DNA from 3 places in the Ensifer sp. GW823-FHT05D09 genome. Region 1 is predicted to be linked to each of the others. Evidence: riboswitches for the same ligand, from Rfam matches in the RefSeq annotation. Region 1 holds a riboswitch; each other region holds the start of a gene.

What was found. Region 1 has a riboswitch for cobalamin ahead of cobU (bifunctional adenosylcobinamide kinase/adenosylcobinamide-phosphate guanylyltransferase). Riboswitches for the same ligand answer to the same signal wherever they lie in the genome.
Region 2: it holds a riboswitch for cobalamin, as region 1 does, so the genes downstream of both, AC1Q80_RS12385 (CbtB domain-containing protein) here and cobU (bifunctional adenosylcobinamide kinase/adenosylcobinamide-phosphate guanylyltransferase) in region 1, are expected to answer to the same signal.
Region 3: it holds a riboswitch for cobalamin, as region 1 does, so the genes downstream of both, AC1Q80_RS18510 (ABC transporter substrate-binding protein) here and cobU (bifunctional adenosylcobinamide kinase/adenosylcobinamide-phosphate guanylyltransferase) in region 1, are expected to answer to the same signal.

Annotation. Positions count from the first base shown of each region.
Region 1 is NZ_JBXAIA010000002.1:759,384-764,340, reverse strand. It holds gene AC1Q80_RS09425 (adenylate/guanylate cyclase domain-containing protein) at 1-2,165, opposite strand, end outside; cobalamin riboswitch at 2,378-2,779, shown strand; gene cobU (bifunctional adenosylcobinamide kinase/adenosylcobinamide-phosphate guanylyltransferase) at 2,918-3,442, shown strand; gene cobW (cobalamin biosynthesis protein CobW) at 3,446-4,510, shown strand; gene cobN (cobaltochelatase subunit CobN) at 4,573-4,957, shown strand, end outside.
Region 2 is NZ_JBXAIA010000003.1:427,897-432,853, forward strand. It holds gene AC1Q80_RS12365 (SDR family NAD(P)-dependent oxidoreductase) at 43-840, shown strand; gene AC1Q80_RS12370 (anthrone oxygenase family protein) at 888-1,367, opposite strand; gene AC1Q80_RS12375 (NAD(P)H-binding protein) at 1,364-2,194, opposite strand; gene AC1Q80_RS12380 (TetR/AcrR family transcriptional regulator) at 2,298-2,990, shown strand; cobalamin riboswitch at 2,990-3,259, shown strand; gene AC1Q80_RS12385 (CbtB domain-containing protein) at 3,303-3,479, shown strand; gene AC1Q80_RS12390 (CbtA family protein) at 3,677-4,471, shown strand; gene AC1Q80_RS12395 ((2Fe-2S)-binding protein) at 4,541-4,957, opposite strand, start outside.
Region 3 is NZ_JBXAIA010000006.1:159,278-164,234, forward strand. It holds gene typA (translational GTPase TypA) at 1-1,313, opposite strand, end outside; gene AC1Q80_RS18505 (alkaline phosphatase D family protein) at 1,515-3,077, opposite strand; cobalamin riboswitch at 3,296-3,540, shown strand; gene AC1Q80_RS18510 (ABC transporter substrate-binding protein) at 3,773-4,762, shown strand; gene AC1Q80_RS18515 (FecCD family ABC transporter permease) at 4,759-4,957, shown strand, end outside.

The DNA.
Region 1 (4,957 bases):
GCGCGAAGTCCTCCGGGATTTCGCAGCACCGTCCCGCACAGGTTCGTTGTCTTGAGCCACAGGAAGCAAACCTCGTCCCGGTCAAATTTGACCTCGACGTCCGTCATGCGACCGGCGCCGATGGAGGCCCAGTCTCCCGTCAGAGTGGCCATGCCCGCGATCGAAATCACAGCCTCGTGTTCCTCGCCCGAATCCAGCATGCGTCCATGCAGCCGATGCCCGAGGAGAAGTGAGCGGGCTTCGTCGGCTTCCAGTCTGTTGGCGGCGATGAAGTCGGTGTTCATCAAGGTCTCGGGCAGGCCCGCCAGCCGCAGTCCCCGATAGAAGCGCGCGCTGTCCTCCTGCGTCGCCAGGTCCAGGGGCGGGCTCGTCGCGATGCTGGCCGCAGTGCCGCCGCGTGCGAGGCGAAGCCCGTTGAAACGGGTTATGGCCGCCTCCGCTTCCGCGCGGCGACCGAGGTGCCCGGAAGCGGAGGCAAGAAGAAGGAATGAGCCGTCATCCTGAGGGTTGAGTTCGATGCTGCGCTTCGTTGCTGCCGCTGCCGCCTCGAAATCCTCGAGGCCGAATTGCGTCAGTCCAAGGACGTAGATGAAGAAGGACGGAGAATGCGGATCGAGGCGCATGGCCGTGCGGATGTAGGGCAGGGCCTCCGCCGGACGGCCGACGGAGGTCAGCACGAGGGCCGTCAGCGCGTAGCTCCAGGAGTCGCCCGGTTCAAGCGCGATCGCTTCCTTGAGTGCGGCCAGCGCGTCGGCATATTGCCAGTCCGCTTCGGACAGGAGAGCGGACGCCTGATAGGCGAGCGCTGTCTTGTGCTTCTGGGCGATCCGCAGATATTGCGTCGCCTTGGCTCTCGCTTCGGTCCGCGAGATACCCAGCTGATAATGCCAGCGCCACATGCAGATGCGCGCGTAGACCATGGCCGCGGCGGCGTAGGCGCGCCCATAGGCGGGATCGAGCGCAATCGCCTGCTCGAAATAGGGCACTGCCTTTGCAAAGTCCTCCGGGGTCGTGCGACGGTGATGCTCCCAGCCGCGCAGGAACGCATCGAAGGCCGCAGGCACCATCGTTTCCTTGCGCCCGGAGGCCATCTGCTGGTCCGGGTCCAGCCGAAGTGCCAGCGCGTCGGCAATGCCGCGCATCACTTCGTCCTGTAGTGCAAAGACATCGGACAGTGAACCGTCGAACTTTCCGGCCCAAACGTGGCCGCCGCTGAGACTATCGACGAGCTGGGCATTGATCCGCAGTTGCTCTCCGGCACGCTGCACACTGCCTTCAAGCACGTATCTGACGCCGAGTTCTTTGGACACCTGCCTGGGTGTCACCGCCTTGTTCTTGTAGGTGAAGGTCGAGTTGCGCGCGATCACGAACAGGCCGGAGACCTGGGCGAGCTCGGTGACGAGCCCATCGGTCATGCCATCGGCGAAATACTCCTGCCTCGGATCGTCGCTCACATTGGCAAACGGAAGCACCGCGATCGACGGTTTGTCCGGAACACTCAGGTTCGATAGTCGGACTTGGGGCGTTTCCACGGGTGGCTCCCACGGCTGCCACCAGGCGACGCCGCTCGCCGCCACAAGCACGACCGCGGATGTAGCAAGTGCCGGCCAGCGCGTCATGCGGCGCGTTGCGGCTTTCGCGCTGCCCGCGTGGGCTTCGTTCAGCGCCAGGCGATAAGCCCGAACCGGCTTTTCGATATGCTTCAGGCGTTGTTCGCCGAGAGAGACGAAACGGACATCGAGGTGTTTCTCGACCTGATCGTAGGCGGTGCCGGAAATGACGATCCCACCCGGTTCGGCGAGGCTCTGCAGGCGCTCGGCAATGATCACGCCATCGCCTTGAATGTCGTCGCCTTCAACGATGACATCGCCAAGATTGATGCCGATGCGAAATTCCAGCCGCCCCTCTTCGGAGCCGCGGCTATCGGATTTCGCGCGCTGAACCTCCACCGCGCAACGGACCGCTTCGACGACACTGTGGAACTCGACCAGCAACCCGTCGCCCATGGTCTTGATCAGCCGTCCATGGTGCGCGGCGATCCGTTGTTCGAACAGGTCGTGCAGATCGGCCTGAAATCGCGCGCATGTACCCTCCTCGTCGGCTTGGGTGAGCAGTCCATAGCCGGAAACGTCGGCAATCATCACGGCGGCGAGCCTGCGTTCCATTTGCCTACCGGATCAACGAAGCCTCTTGTTGGGCTAGTTTATCGCATTATCTGCAATCGCTAAAATGAAGTTCGCCGCCGTGGTGCAGCGCTTATGCCGTGTGACGACGACTTGCGGCCCCGGGGTACTTCGCGTTCGGCAAATCGTCGCGCGACGCAATTCGGCCGGGGAGGTGTCGCACGCGTCGATTGACTTTGCACCGCCCGCTTCCTAATCATCTGACGTTGGATGGTTTCCCCGGATCGTGGCGATGCGGGGGAATAATTGGGAATGTGACGGATGGACCCAAATCGGGCATCCTTATCGCAGCCGACCCCGCGACTGTAGAACGGTCAGGGTTCGCCATCGGGCTGAAGACCGGCTACCTCTGGATTGCATGGGCAATCGAAGGCGGTTCGGAATTCAGCCGGAAAAGCCACTGGCGTGGCTTCGTGATCAGCCGGGTTGGACGCCTCTTCTTCTACGAATCGTCCGCCTTTCACGAAACATGAAAACGCCGGGAAGGTGAGGCGGGCCGTTCGGGCCCTTGCGTTGTTTTTCGCGTCACGACGCGAAGCGATGTCTGGGCGCGTGACGCCGTGAGCCAGGAGACCTGCCGTCCGACAGGGGCATTCCGCCCGAAGGGAAGCCCGCTTCCCACGCCATCACGGAGGTTGTCTTGGCTTATCGACCATTTTCCGAACGCGCCTTTGGCGCGGTGAGATGCTGTTGCCGCTCGAACTCGCGACCGAGCACGTGAGGCCGCAACGCACATGAGCAATTCCCATGCCGGGCCGGTTCTGGTCCTCGGCGGTGCCCGTTCCGGCAAATCCGGCTTCTCCGAAAGGCTCGTCGAAGCCTCTGGGCTCGCCATGCATTATGTCGCGACCGGCCGGGCCTGGGACGACGAGATGCGCGAGCGCATCGACCATCACAAAGAAAGGCGCGGCGAAGGTTGGACGACGCATGAGGAGCCGCTCGATCTCGTCTCGCTGCTGACACGCATCGACGACGAAAATCGCGTGGTGCTCGTCGACTGCCTGACGCTTTGGGTCACCAACCTAATGATGGAAGAACGCGACATGGCGGCGGAGTTCGCTGCCCTTGCCGCGTTTCTGCCCGAGGCTCGGGCGCGCCTCATCCTTGTTTCCAACGAAGTCGGCCTCGGCATCGTGCCCGAGAACCGCATGGCCCGCGACTTCCGCGACCATGCCGGCCGGCTTCACCAGATCGTTGCGGAGAAATCCGCGGAAGTTTACTTTGTCGCGGCCGGATTGCCGCTGAAAATGAAGGGTTGATCCATGACCACTGCGAGAGCCAACCAGGGCAAGATCCCGGCGACCGTCATCACTGGCTTCCTCGGTGCCGGCAAGACGACGATGATCCGCAACCTGCTGCAGAACGCCGACGGCAAGCGCATCGCGCTGATCATCAACGAATTCGGCGATCTCGGCGTCGACGGCGACGTCCTGAAGGGCTGCGGCGCGGAAGCCTGCTCGGAAGACGACATCATCGAGCTCACCAATGGCTGCATCTGCTGCACGGTTGCCGATGATTTCATCCCGACCATGACAAAGCTGCTCGAGCGCGAAAACCGTCCTGACCACATCATCATCGAAACGTCGGGTCTGGCGCTGCCGCAGCCGCTGATCGCCGCCTTCAACTGGCCGGATATCCGCAGCGAAGTGACTGTCGACGGCGTCGTCACCGTGGTCGATAGCGCTGCCGTTGCCGCTGGCCGTTTTGCCGACGACCACGACAAGGTCGATGCGCTGCGCGTCGAGGACGACAATCTCGACCACGAAAGCCCGATCGAGGAACTGTTCGAGGACCAGCTGACCGCCGCCGACCTGATCGTGCTCAACAAGACCGACCTGATCGACGCCTCGGGCCTCAAGGCCGTGCGCGACGAAGTGGCTTCGCGCACCAGCCGCAAGCCGACCATGATCGAAGCCAAGAACGGCGAAGTTGCCGCGGCCATCCTGCTCGGCCTTGGCGTCGGCACGGAAAGCGATATCGCCAACCGCAAGTCGCACCACGAGATGGAGCATGAAGCGGGCGAGGAGCATTCTCACGACGAGTTCGACAGCTTCGTTGTCGAGCTCGGCGCGATCGCCGATCCGGCCACCTTTATCGACCGCCTCAAGGGTGTCATTGCCGAGCACGACGTGCTGCGCCTCAAGGGCTTTGCCGATGTGCCCGGCAAGCCGATGCGCCTCTTGATCCAGGCTGTTGGCGCCCGCATCGACCAGTATTACGACCGCGCCTGGGCTGCCGGCGAGAAGCGCGGAACGCGCCTCGTCGTCATCGGCCTGCACGACATGGACGAAGCTGCGGTGCGCGCGGCCATCACCGCGCTCGCCTGACGCCTTGAAGCAACGTAGATCCAGGAAGAAACCTTCCTGGAACTGCTTGAACGGATAGAACAATGCATCTGCTTCTCGCCCAGAAAGGAACGATCGCCGACGGCAACGAAGCGATCGATCTGGGGCAAACGCCGGCCGACGTGCTTTTCCTGTCGGCCGCCGACACCGAGCTTTCCTCGATCGCCGCGGCCCATGGTCGGCGCGACGATGGGGCAAGTCTGCGTATCGCCAGCCTGATGAACCTCATGCACCCGATGTCGGTCGACACTTACGTCGAGCGCACGGCGCGGCATGCCAGGCTCATCGTGGTCCGGCCGCTCGGTGGCGCCAGCTATTTCCGTTACGTGCTGGAAGCATTGCATGCCGCCGCCGTCACCCACCGCTTCCAGATCGCGGTGCTGCCGGGCGACGACAAGCCCGATCCGGGGCTGGAGCCGTTCTCGACCG
Region 2 (4,957 bases), on a different contig from region 1:
GCCGCACGTCCATTCAACGAGGCAGGATCAACGGAGTTTGACATGTTGCTTCAAAACAAGGTGGCCATCGTTTATGGCGGCAGCGGCGCGATCGGCGGCGCTGCGGCGTCTGCCTTTGCCCGCGAAGGTGCTGATGTCTTTCTGGTCGGACGGACAGCCGAAACCTTGAGCCGCACGACCGGGACAATTCGAGCGGCGGGCGGAAAGGCAGAGTTCGACGTTCTCGACGTGCTCGATCAGGCCGCCGTCGAGCAACATGCGCAATCGGTCGTCGATCGCGCCGGCCGGATCGACGTGGTGCTGACAGCAGTCGGCTTTGCCCATGTTCAGGGTCCGCCGCTTTCGGCGCTGACGCTGGAACAGTTCGAACGTCCGATCTCCGCTTACACCCGCGCCAATTTCATCACCGCCAAGACGGCCACAACGCATATGGAGAGAAGCGGCGGCGGCGTCATCCTGACGGTTTCGACGCCAGGCTCACGCCTGTCGGGCTCCGGCTTTCTTGGCTACGGCACCACCTGCGGCGCCATCGAGACCTTCTCGCGCATTCTGGCGGGCGAAGTCGGCAGCCACGGCATCCGCGTCATCTGCCTGCGCCCCGATGCCATTCCCGAGGCACTGCCGGTTTCACACGCACGTGCCGTCTTTCAAGGCTTTGCCGACCGCTTCGACACGACGGTGGAGGAGATGCTCGACGGTCGCGCGAAGACTGGGACATTGCTCGGGCGCTTCCCGAGGCTCGACGAAGTCGCCGACTATGCGGCCTTCGTCGCCTCGGACCGGGCGGGCGCCATGACAGGCGCAATCGCCAATCTCACCTGCGGTTCGCTCGTCGATTGACGGGAACGACCGGCGCACCCTCGTCAAGGTCCGCCGGTCGCCGCGTGTCAGGCGCGTGCAAATCCGAGGATGAACAGCGCCAGCGACCCGATCGAAGTCACCGTGCGCACATGGTTCCACCAGATCCAATCGGTCAGGTAGCGCTGCTGCCAGAATTCAGTGGCAGCCTGGCCGGGCGTGACAGCACCCAGCGCATCGTTCATCGGAACGTTGAAGATGATGGTGACGATCAGCACGCCGGCGACATAGACGATGCCGCCGGCAGCTAGGAGCAGGCTGCCATTGCCCCCCCAGACGAAGGCGGCAATCACCAGGGCAAGCGCAAGAAGCGCAGTGCCCATGAAGACGCTCAGAAACAGCGGGTTCTGGATCACCACGTTGATGGCGTTCATCGCCGCGATCCCCTGCTCGGCCGGCAGCCGTGATAGCGCCTGCATGATGCAGACCGAGAAGATGAAGAACAGCCCGGCCATCAGGCCGGAACCGATCGCGGCGGCAAACGCCAGAGCGGGGATGAGCGGGATCATGCGGCAATACTCCAGACACCGGTTGCAGCGGTCTCCCGGGCGTAAGTTGCAAAGTCGCGCGGCCGGCGCCCAAGCACGCGCTCGACATCGGACGTCACACTCGAATTGCGCCCATCGAGCACCGAGGTGAAGAGATAGCGGATCAATTCGACATAGTCATCCGGCACGCCGTCGGCCTTCAGCTGCGCGGCAAAATCGTCAACCGGAACGGACTGATAGCTGATCCGACGATTGGCAGCCGCAGCGATCTCGGCCACAGCGTCGGCAAAGGTCATGAGCCGCAGGCCGGTCAGCGAATAGACCTGGCCAACATGGCCTTCATCCAGAAGAGCGGCAACCGCAACGTCGGCGATGTCGTCACAGCTGATGAAGGGTTCGGTGACCTCATCCGTCGGCAGGAAGACGGACCCGCTCACGATGCCATCGGCGAGAAAACCTTCGCTGAAGTTCTCGAAGAACCAGCTGGCCCGGATGATCGTCCAGTCAGCGCCGGAGGCCTGAAGCGCACGCTCGGCGGCTTCCGCCTCATCCTCGCCGCGGCCCGACAAAAGCACCAGCTGCTTGATGCCTGCGTCGACGGCAAGGCGTGAAAACTTGGCGATGATCTCGACGGAGCCCGGCACCGCCAGGTCGGGCTGGAAGCAGACATAAATGCGATCGACATTTACAAGGGCCGGCGCCCAGGTCGCCTCGTCGGTCCAGTCGAAAGAAGGCGACGCCGAGCGCGCGCCGATGCGCACCGCAACGCCCCGCTCCTGAAGGCGGGCCGCGACCCGCCGCCCCGTCTTGCCGGTACCGCCCAGAACCAGTGTCAGTTTGTCCGTCATCGCTTCCTCCTGAGGTTGGCCTACTAACATGAGCATCTCTCACATTTGCAAATGTGATAAATCCTCGTATTTTAGGAGTCAAGTCAAAATGTGAGCATCACTCATGAATCAAGAGACAAGCCCAACCGCGGCTCCCCCCGACGACGAGACCGCGCTGCGCCGCACGCCGAGCCAGAAGCGCAGCCGAGAGCGTGTCGAGCAGATCCTCGCCTGCGCGACGGCACTCATCCAGGAGAAGGGCAGCGACGCCATGCGCATGAGCGAAGTCGCTGAAAAGGCTGGAATTTCGATCGGATCGCTCTACCAGTACTTTCCCGACAAGGCGGCGATCGTGCGCACGCTGGCCGAGCGCTACAATGCGGTGTGCAACGAGTGTATCGCGGCCGAGCTTGCCAAGGTGACGTCGCTCGCCGAGCTGCGTGAAGCCTTCGCCGTATTGTTCGACATCTATTACGATATGTTCCTGGCCGAGCCCGTCATGCGCGATATCTGGTCGGCGATGCAGGCCGACAAGGCGCTGCGCGAAATCGACCTCCAGCAAAGCCGTGCCGGTGGCCAGCTTCTCGCCGACGTCTGGGCGCGGTTTGCGCCCGGCACGCCGCGCGAGGCGATCGATAGCGCCGCCTTTTTGATCATGCATCTCGGCGATTGCACCATGCGGCTTGCGGTCTCGGTGGACCGGGCCGAGGGCGACCAGATCGTCGAGGCCTATAAACGCATGATCCTTCGGGATTTTGTCGCGGATGGGCCGGGCGGCGGCGCAAGTTTAATTGACATCTCCGGGGTGCGATCCTAATCATCATCAGATCGATTGGTTCCCGCAACGCGAACGCGTTTCGGGAGTAAACGGGAACGTGACGGATGGACCCATGCTGGGCATTCAAATCACGGCCGACCCCGCGACTGTAGAGCGACGTGAATGCGCCGTTCCGGAGCGATCCGGAAGAAGCCACTGGAGACGAGACCGCGAGAGGGCGGACCTTGGCTCTGGGAAGGCGAGGCAAATCCAGGGTGATCTCACCCGACGTCCTGAGCCAGGAAACCTGCCAGTCGATGCGGGCATAGGGCCCAAACCGGGAAATTTCCCGATGCCATCACGGAGGTTGTCATGGCTACGTCTACAGTTTCGAGCATTCCGCTCTCCCTCAGCGATCGTCTGACCGCGGGTATCATCGCGCTTCTCATCGGCGGCTTCCTCGTCTTCGGCGCGGGCCTGGCGAATTCGGCCGTGCTGCACGACACCGCGCACGACACCCGCCACTCCTACGGCTTCCCCTGCCACTAAGCGATGCGGAGGGACGCGACATGCGTTCCGCGTCGACATAGCTGCGGACAAAAACGCTTCCGGCAAACAGCCGGACGCGTTTGCTTGCGTCTGATGCAGACCAAAGATCTGCCGGCCGGAGCCGTTCGCAGGATTGCCAATGGGACACGGCGCTGCCTGCAAGGCGCATGGCGCGCCGATATCGAGGGATATCGAAAATGATTGTCAGAACGCTTCTGGCCGCGATCGTGGCTGGATTGATTGCCGGTGTCTTCATGACCGGCGCCCAGGAACTGCGCGTCGTACCGCTGATCCTGCACGCGGAAGAATTCGAAGGCGCGGCACCGGCAGCCGGTGAACAGCCCGCCGCCCAGCCGGGAACGGCCGATCCGGCCGCCGCAAACCACGAGCAGCATTCGTCGCTGAAGGCGGTTTCGCCGATTGGCGCCCTGCTCGACGCGCTGTCGCCGATCACGCCCGCCTACGCCCACGAGGGCGAACACGAGGAAGGTGGCATCATGTTCGGCATGAGCCGCTTCTCCGGCACGCTGATCGCCAATCTGGTGACCGGCTCCGGCTTTGCGCTGCTGCTGGCCGGCGTCAGCCTCGTCATCGGCTATCCGATCACGCTCAGGAACGGCGCGCTCTGGGGCGCCTGCGGCTGGCTTGCCGTACACATGCTGCCGGCCATCGGCCTGCCGCCGGAACTACCGGGCTTCCCGGCCGCCGAGCTCGGCGACCGCCAGGTCTGGTGGCTGGCAACGGTGGCGCTTTCCGCCGTCGGCCTTTATCTGCTGGTCCTGCGCGAAGAGATCGTTGCCAAGATCATCGGCCTCGTGCTGATCGCAGCACCCCACGTCTATGGCGCGCCGCAGCCGTCGGATATTTCCAGTAATGTTCCGGCCGTACTGGGCGCCGAGTTCGCCGTGGCGGCGCTCGCCACCACGCTCGCCTTCTGGATCGTGCTCGGCGTCGTCTCGGGCTTCATCAACGACCGTTTCGCCAAGGCGTAAGCCGCCCGGCCACCGTGACAAACGAGCCCCTGATATCGCCGATATCAGGGGCTCTGTCGTTTGAGATGATCAGCCCGTCTGCGATGCAAGCAGATGCGCCTGCAATCGTTCCCGACGCTCCTGCGGCGCCAGCAGCACGCAACTGTCGCAGAAGCTGCCGCCTTCGGTTCGATAATAGAGACAGCAGCCGCCGCGCAGGCGATAGACGCGCGACAGCGCTTGATCGCCGCTCCCCTCGTCGAACTTGGCCTTGATGGCCTCATAGCAGAGCTTGTCGGAATAGAGCGGCGTGCCTTCGCGCTTGACGATCGCCAGCGCCTTGGACATCGCATCCTCTTCGTCGCTGAGCGCGCGACCGATCTCCAGGAAACCACCCGCCAGCGAATCCGCTGCCAGCCGCCATTGCGCGCCGGACGAAAGACCCGTGCGACGCTTCAGCATGGCGATGACTGGCGCCACATGCACTGCGAAGGTTTCACCGAAAGC
Region 3 (4,957 bases), on a different contig from region 1:
CGGACGCGATTGCCGCCGGACGGACGCAGCTCGACCATCTCGGCCTTGCGCTCGGACATCTTCTGAACGACGACACCCGAATGCTCTTCGTCGACGTCGATGACCACTTCTTCGATCGGCTCGAGCAGCTGACCGTTGTCATCCTTGTGCATGACGACGCGCGGACGCGAAACGGCAAGTTCGAAGCCTTCACGACGCATGGTTTCGATCAGAACTGCGAGCTGCAATTCGCCGCGACCGGAGACGAAGAACGAATCCTTCTCGGAGGATTCCTCGATCTTCAGCGCAACGTTGCCTTCAGCTTCCTTGAACAGGCGGTCGCGGATGACGCGGCTCGTGACCTTGTCGCCTTCGGTGCCGGCAAGCGGGCTATCGTTGACGATGAAGGACATGGTGACGGTCGGCGGGTCGATCGGCTGTGCCGTCAGCGCTTCGGTGACCGTCGGGTCGCAGAAGGTGTCGGCGACTGTGCCCTTGGTCAGGCCGGCGATGGCGACGATGTCACCTGCATGCGCTTCTTCGATCGGCTGGCGCTCGATGCCGCGGAAAGCGAGGATCTTCGAGATGCGGCCGGTTTCAAGCAGCTTGCCGTCCTGGCCGAGAACCCGGACCGGCTGGTTCGGCTTCAGCGAACCCGAATGGATGCGGCCGGTGATGATGCGGCCGAGGAAGGGGTTTGCTTCGAGGATCGTGCCGATCATGCGGAACGGGCCTTCGGCAACCGTCGGCTCGGGAACGTGCTTGAGCACGAGGTCGAGGAGCGGTGCCATGCCCTGGTCCTTCGGACCTTCAGGCGCTACGTTCATCCAGCCGTCGCGGCCCGAACCGTAGAGGATCGGGAAGTCGAGCTGCTCGTCGGAAGCGTCGAGGTTTGCAAAGAGGTCGAAGACTTCGTTGATGACTTCTTCGTGGCGTCCGTCAGGGCGGTCGATCTTGTTGATCGCGACGATCGGCTTCAGGCCGACCTTCAGCGCCTTGCCGACGACGAACTTCGTCTGCGGCATCGGGCCTTCGGAGGCGTCGACGAGAACGATGGCGCCGTCCACCATCGACAGGATGCGCTCGACTTCGCCGCCGAAGTCGGCGTGGCCGGGGGTGTCGACGATGTTGATGCGCACGCCCTTCCACTCGACCGACGTCGCCTTGGCGAGAATGGTGATGCCGCGCTCTTTTTCGATGTCGTTGGAGTCCATGACGCGTTCGGCAACGCGCTGGTTTTCGCGGAACGAGCCCGACTGCTTCAGAAGCTCGTCGACAAGGGTCGTTTTCCCATGGTCGACGTGCGCGATAATCGCGATGTTACGAATGCTCATTTTTCGTCTCGGAAGGTTTAGGGCACGCCCCAATGGGCCACGCCGCTTTTTCAATGGTCGGGCTCATACAGGTTTTTTTGCGATTGCGAAAGGGGGGCGTGCGCAAGAGACCGGCGCCGAAGCCCCGACAGGCCATGGGTTTGCAACCGGAAAGGGTCGCGCCAACCGGCTCTGGAAAGGGATCAGTCAAAGCCAGAACGGTCATGCGACAGCGGCCGGATCGAGCGTCACGCGCCACAGTTCCTGGTCTTGCCGATCCATCAGGCGCACGGTCATCTGCTTCGTCTGGCCATTGATATCGACGATGCCGAAGAACTGCAGGCCGGCCGACGGCGGCAGGTTGCTGTCGGCGCCTCCGCCCGATGCCTTGATGAAGCGGACATCAGGGCCGAACGTCATGTCCAGCTCCTTTGGACCATAGGTTCCGGAATGCAAGGGACCGGAGACGAACTCCCAGAACGGCAGGAAATCCTTGAAGGCCGCCCGCGACGGATCGTAGTGATGCGCAGCGGTGTAATGCACATCCGCCGTCAGCCAGACGAGGTTGTCGATGGCATTGTCCCTGATGAAGCGCAGCAGGTCTGCGAATTCGGTTTCGCGTCCGGTCGGCGGACCATTGTCGCCGTTGGCGATGGCATCGGAGCCGCGCCGGTTGGCATAGTCGTCCCAGACGACGAGGCCGATGGGCATGTCGCAGGCGATCACTTTCCAGACGGCCCGCGAGGCGGCAAGCTCCCGTTTCAGCCAGTCCGCCTGGCGCCAGCCGAACAGGCCGCCATCCCCCTCCCCCTGGTTGGGGCCGCGGTAGGAGCGGAGATCGACGAAGAAGACATCGAGCAGCGGACCGTATGCGATCTTGCGGAAGATGCGGCCGGGCTGGGTCGGGACGTTGCGGATCGGCGTCATCTCGTTGAACGCCCGGCCGGCGCGGGCCGCATAGACGGCCACGTCTTTTTCCTGGTAGCGCGGATCGTCTCTGAGGTCCGTCGACGCCGACCAATTGTTCAAAACCTCGTGGTCGTCCCATTGATAAAAGGTCGGGCAGACGGCGTTGAGGTCACGCACATGGCTGTCGAGAAGATTGTACTTCCACTGGCCACGATATTCTTCGAGCGTTCGCGCCACGTCGCGCTTCTCATGCGTCACCACCCGGTTCTTCCAGATGCCACCGTCGCGCAAGGGTATCTCGTCGGGAATGGGGTTGTCGGCATAGATCGTGTCGCCGGAATGGATGAAGAAATCCGGCTCGTGCAGACGCATCGTCGAATAGGTCTTCATGCCGACGTCGTCGATGCCCCAGCCCTGGCCGGCCGTGTCGCCGGACCAGACGAAGCGGATCGAGCGCTTGCGCAAGGGTGCTGTGCGAAACCGGCCGATCACCGGCTCGGACACCCGGTTGACGTCGTAGAGATCGGTCGCGGTGAAGCGGTAGAAGATGTCCTGGTCGGGCAGGAGATCGTCGAGCGAACACTTCACCGCGCAATCCGTCTGCGGTGTCGCGGTGAGATCGGCGAGACGAACCGGATTGGAAAAGCTTTCGGTCGTCGAGTACTCCAGGCTTACCCGCGACGGCCGGTCGACCCGCGTCCACACCATGCCGGAGCGTGTGTCGACATCCCCCGACTGGACACCATGGATGAATTCCGGCCGGCCGTAACCGCGGGCATAGAACGGTGTCGCAAGACCGGAGGACGCGACAAGGCCGGCGGCACCGGCGGATAAAAGAAAGGAACGACGGGACAGCGTGGTGAGGATTTCGGCCAAACAAGCCTCCGGTTCGAGCCTCGCGAAAGCGAATTTCGCGTGTCGGACCTTTGGCTGCCCGCATGTCAGCGCGTTGACAGAGGCATGAAACAATTTGAACGGTTTCGCGACAATTCGGTGAAAGTCTGCCTTGCAGCGCTTAACGGTAAGCCGCCCCGGCACCTTCACGGCGGCGCCATTTCGACAACCTCTCGTCTTGACGTAACGCCGGCTGGAACACTAAGGGTAGCGCCGACGGTTCCCCGAAGGATGACTCTAACGGGGATTAATAGGGAACACGGTGAGGACGACCCAATAGGGACCGAGACCGTGGCTGCCCCCGCAACTGTAAGCGGAATGCCGGACACCCAAGTGGCGCGACAGCGCGCCATGCCACTGCGATCGCGTCAGACGCGTTGCGGGAAGGCAGGTGGAAGGCGCTTGATCCGCGAGCCAGGAGACCTGCCGTCAAGCAGAAGATCCAACGTCACGGGCGGGGTTGCCCGGAACAGGAGTTGTCCATGATCCGCATACCCGGCGGCTTTGCGCCCTCTTTTCCCGTTCTTCTCGACGTTTGCGATCGTTTGTCTCCCGAAATCCGACCGGCCGGCTGTCGCCGCTTCGGCTGACCCTTCGCAAGCTCACGAGAAGAGAGAATTCCCTTGAAAGCCATTTTCAATGCCGTCGGGCGCTATTGCCCATCCCTTGCCGTTTCCGTGTCCCTGCTTTTGACCGTCGCTCCCACGACCGCTCTTGCGGCCGCGACGAGCTACCCCCTGACCTTAAAGAATTGCGGCCAGGAGGTTACCTTTAAGGCGGCGCCGACGCGCACCGCCTCTATCGGTCAGAGCACCACGGAAATTCTTTATCTTCTCGGCCTCGCGGACAAGGTCGTCGGCACAGCCGTGTGGATCGGCCCTGTTATCGACGGCTACGAGGACGTCAACGCCAAGGTGCCGCGGCTTGCCGATAACGACCCGAGCTTCGAAAGCGTCGTTGCCACCAAGCCGGATCTGGTGACCGCGCAGTTCCAGTGGCATGTCGGGCCGGAGGGCATTGTCGCAACGCCGAAGCAATTCGCCGAACTGTCGATCCCCGTCTATGTCTCGCCGGCCGATTGCGCCGCCAAGGACAATTCCGCCGGTGGCGACGGCGTACGCCACAATGCCTTTTCGATGGACCTGATCTACCAGGAGATCACTGAGCTCGCCGAAATCTTCGATGTGCAGGATCGTGGGCAGGCCCTGGTCGCCAAGCTGAAGGCCCGCGAAGAAGCTGCCCGCAGCAAGATCGCCAATGCCGACGGCAAGCTGTCGGCCGTCTTCTGGTTCTCCAGCGCCGAAATGGACATCGATCCCTATGTCGCCGGCACCAACGGCGCGCCCGGCTACATCATGTCTGCGCTCGGCATCAAGAATGTCGTGTCCACCGAAGAGGAGTGGCCGACCATCGGCTGGGAGACCATCGCCAAGGCCGATCCGAAGATCGTTGTCATCGGCAAAATGGATCGCCGCCGCTTCCCGGCCGACGACTGGGAGCTGAAGATGAAGTTCCTGAAGTCCGACCCGGTCATCAGCCTGATGCCGGCGGTCAAGGCCGACCATATCGTCGTCATGGACGCACAGGCGATGAACCCGACGATCCGCACGATCGAGGGCATCGAGGTGCTGGCCGACGCGGTCGAAAAAGCCGGCCTGGCGAAGTGAGGTCAACACCTCCAGCGATCAACCGCGCGGGCGCCGTTTCGACGGCGCTCGCACTGCTTTTCCTGGCGCTCGCCCTTGGTGCCGCCATCGGCGAGACCGCCATCCCTCTCGACGTCGTGGGAAAAACCGTCGCCAACCGTCTTTGGGGCGCCGGCTACCCGCTCGATGCGATCGACGAGGGCATCGTCTGGAACT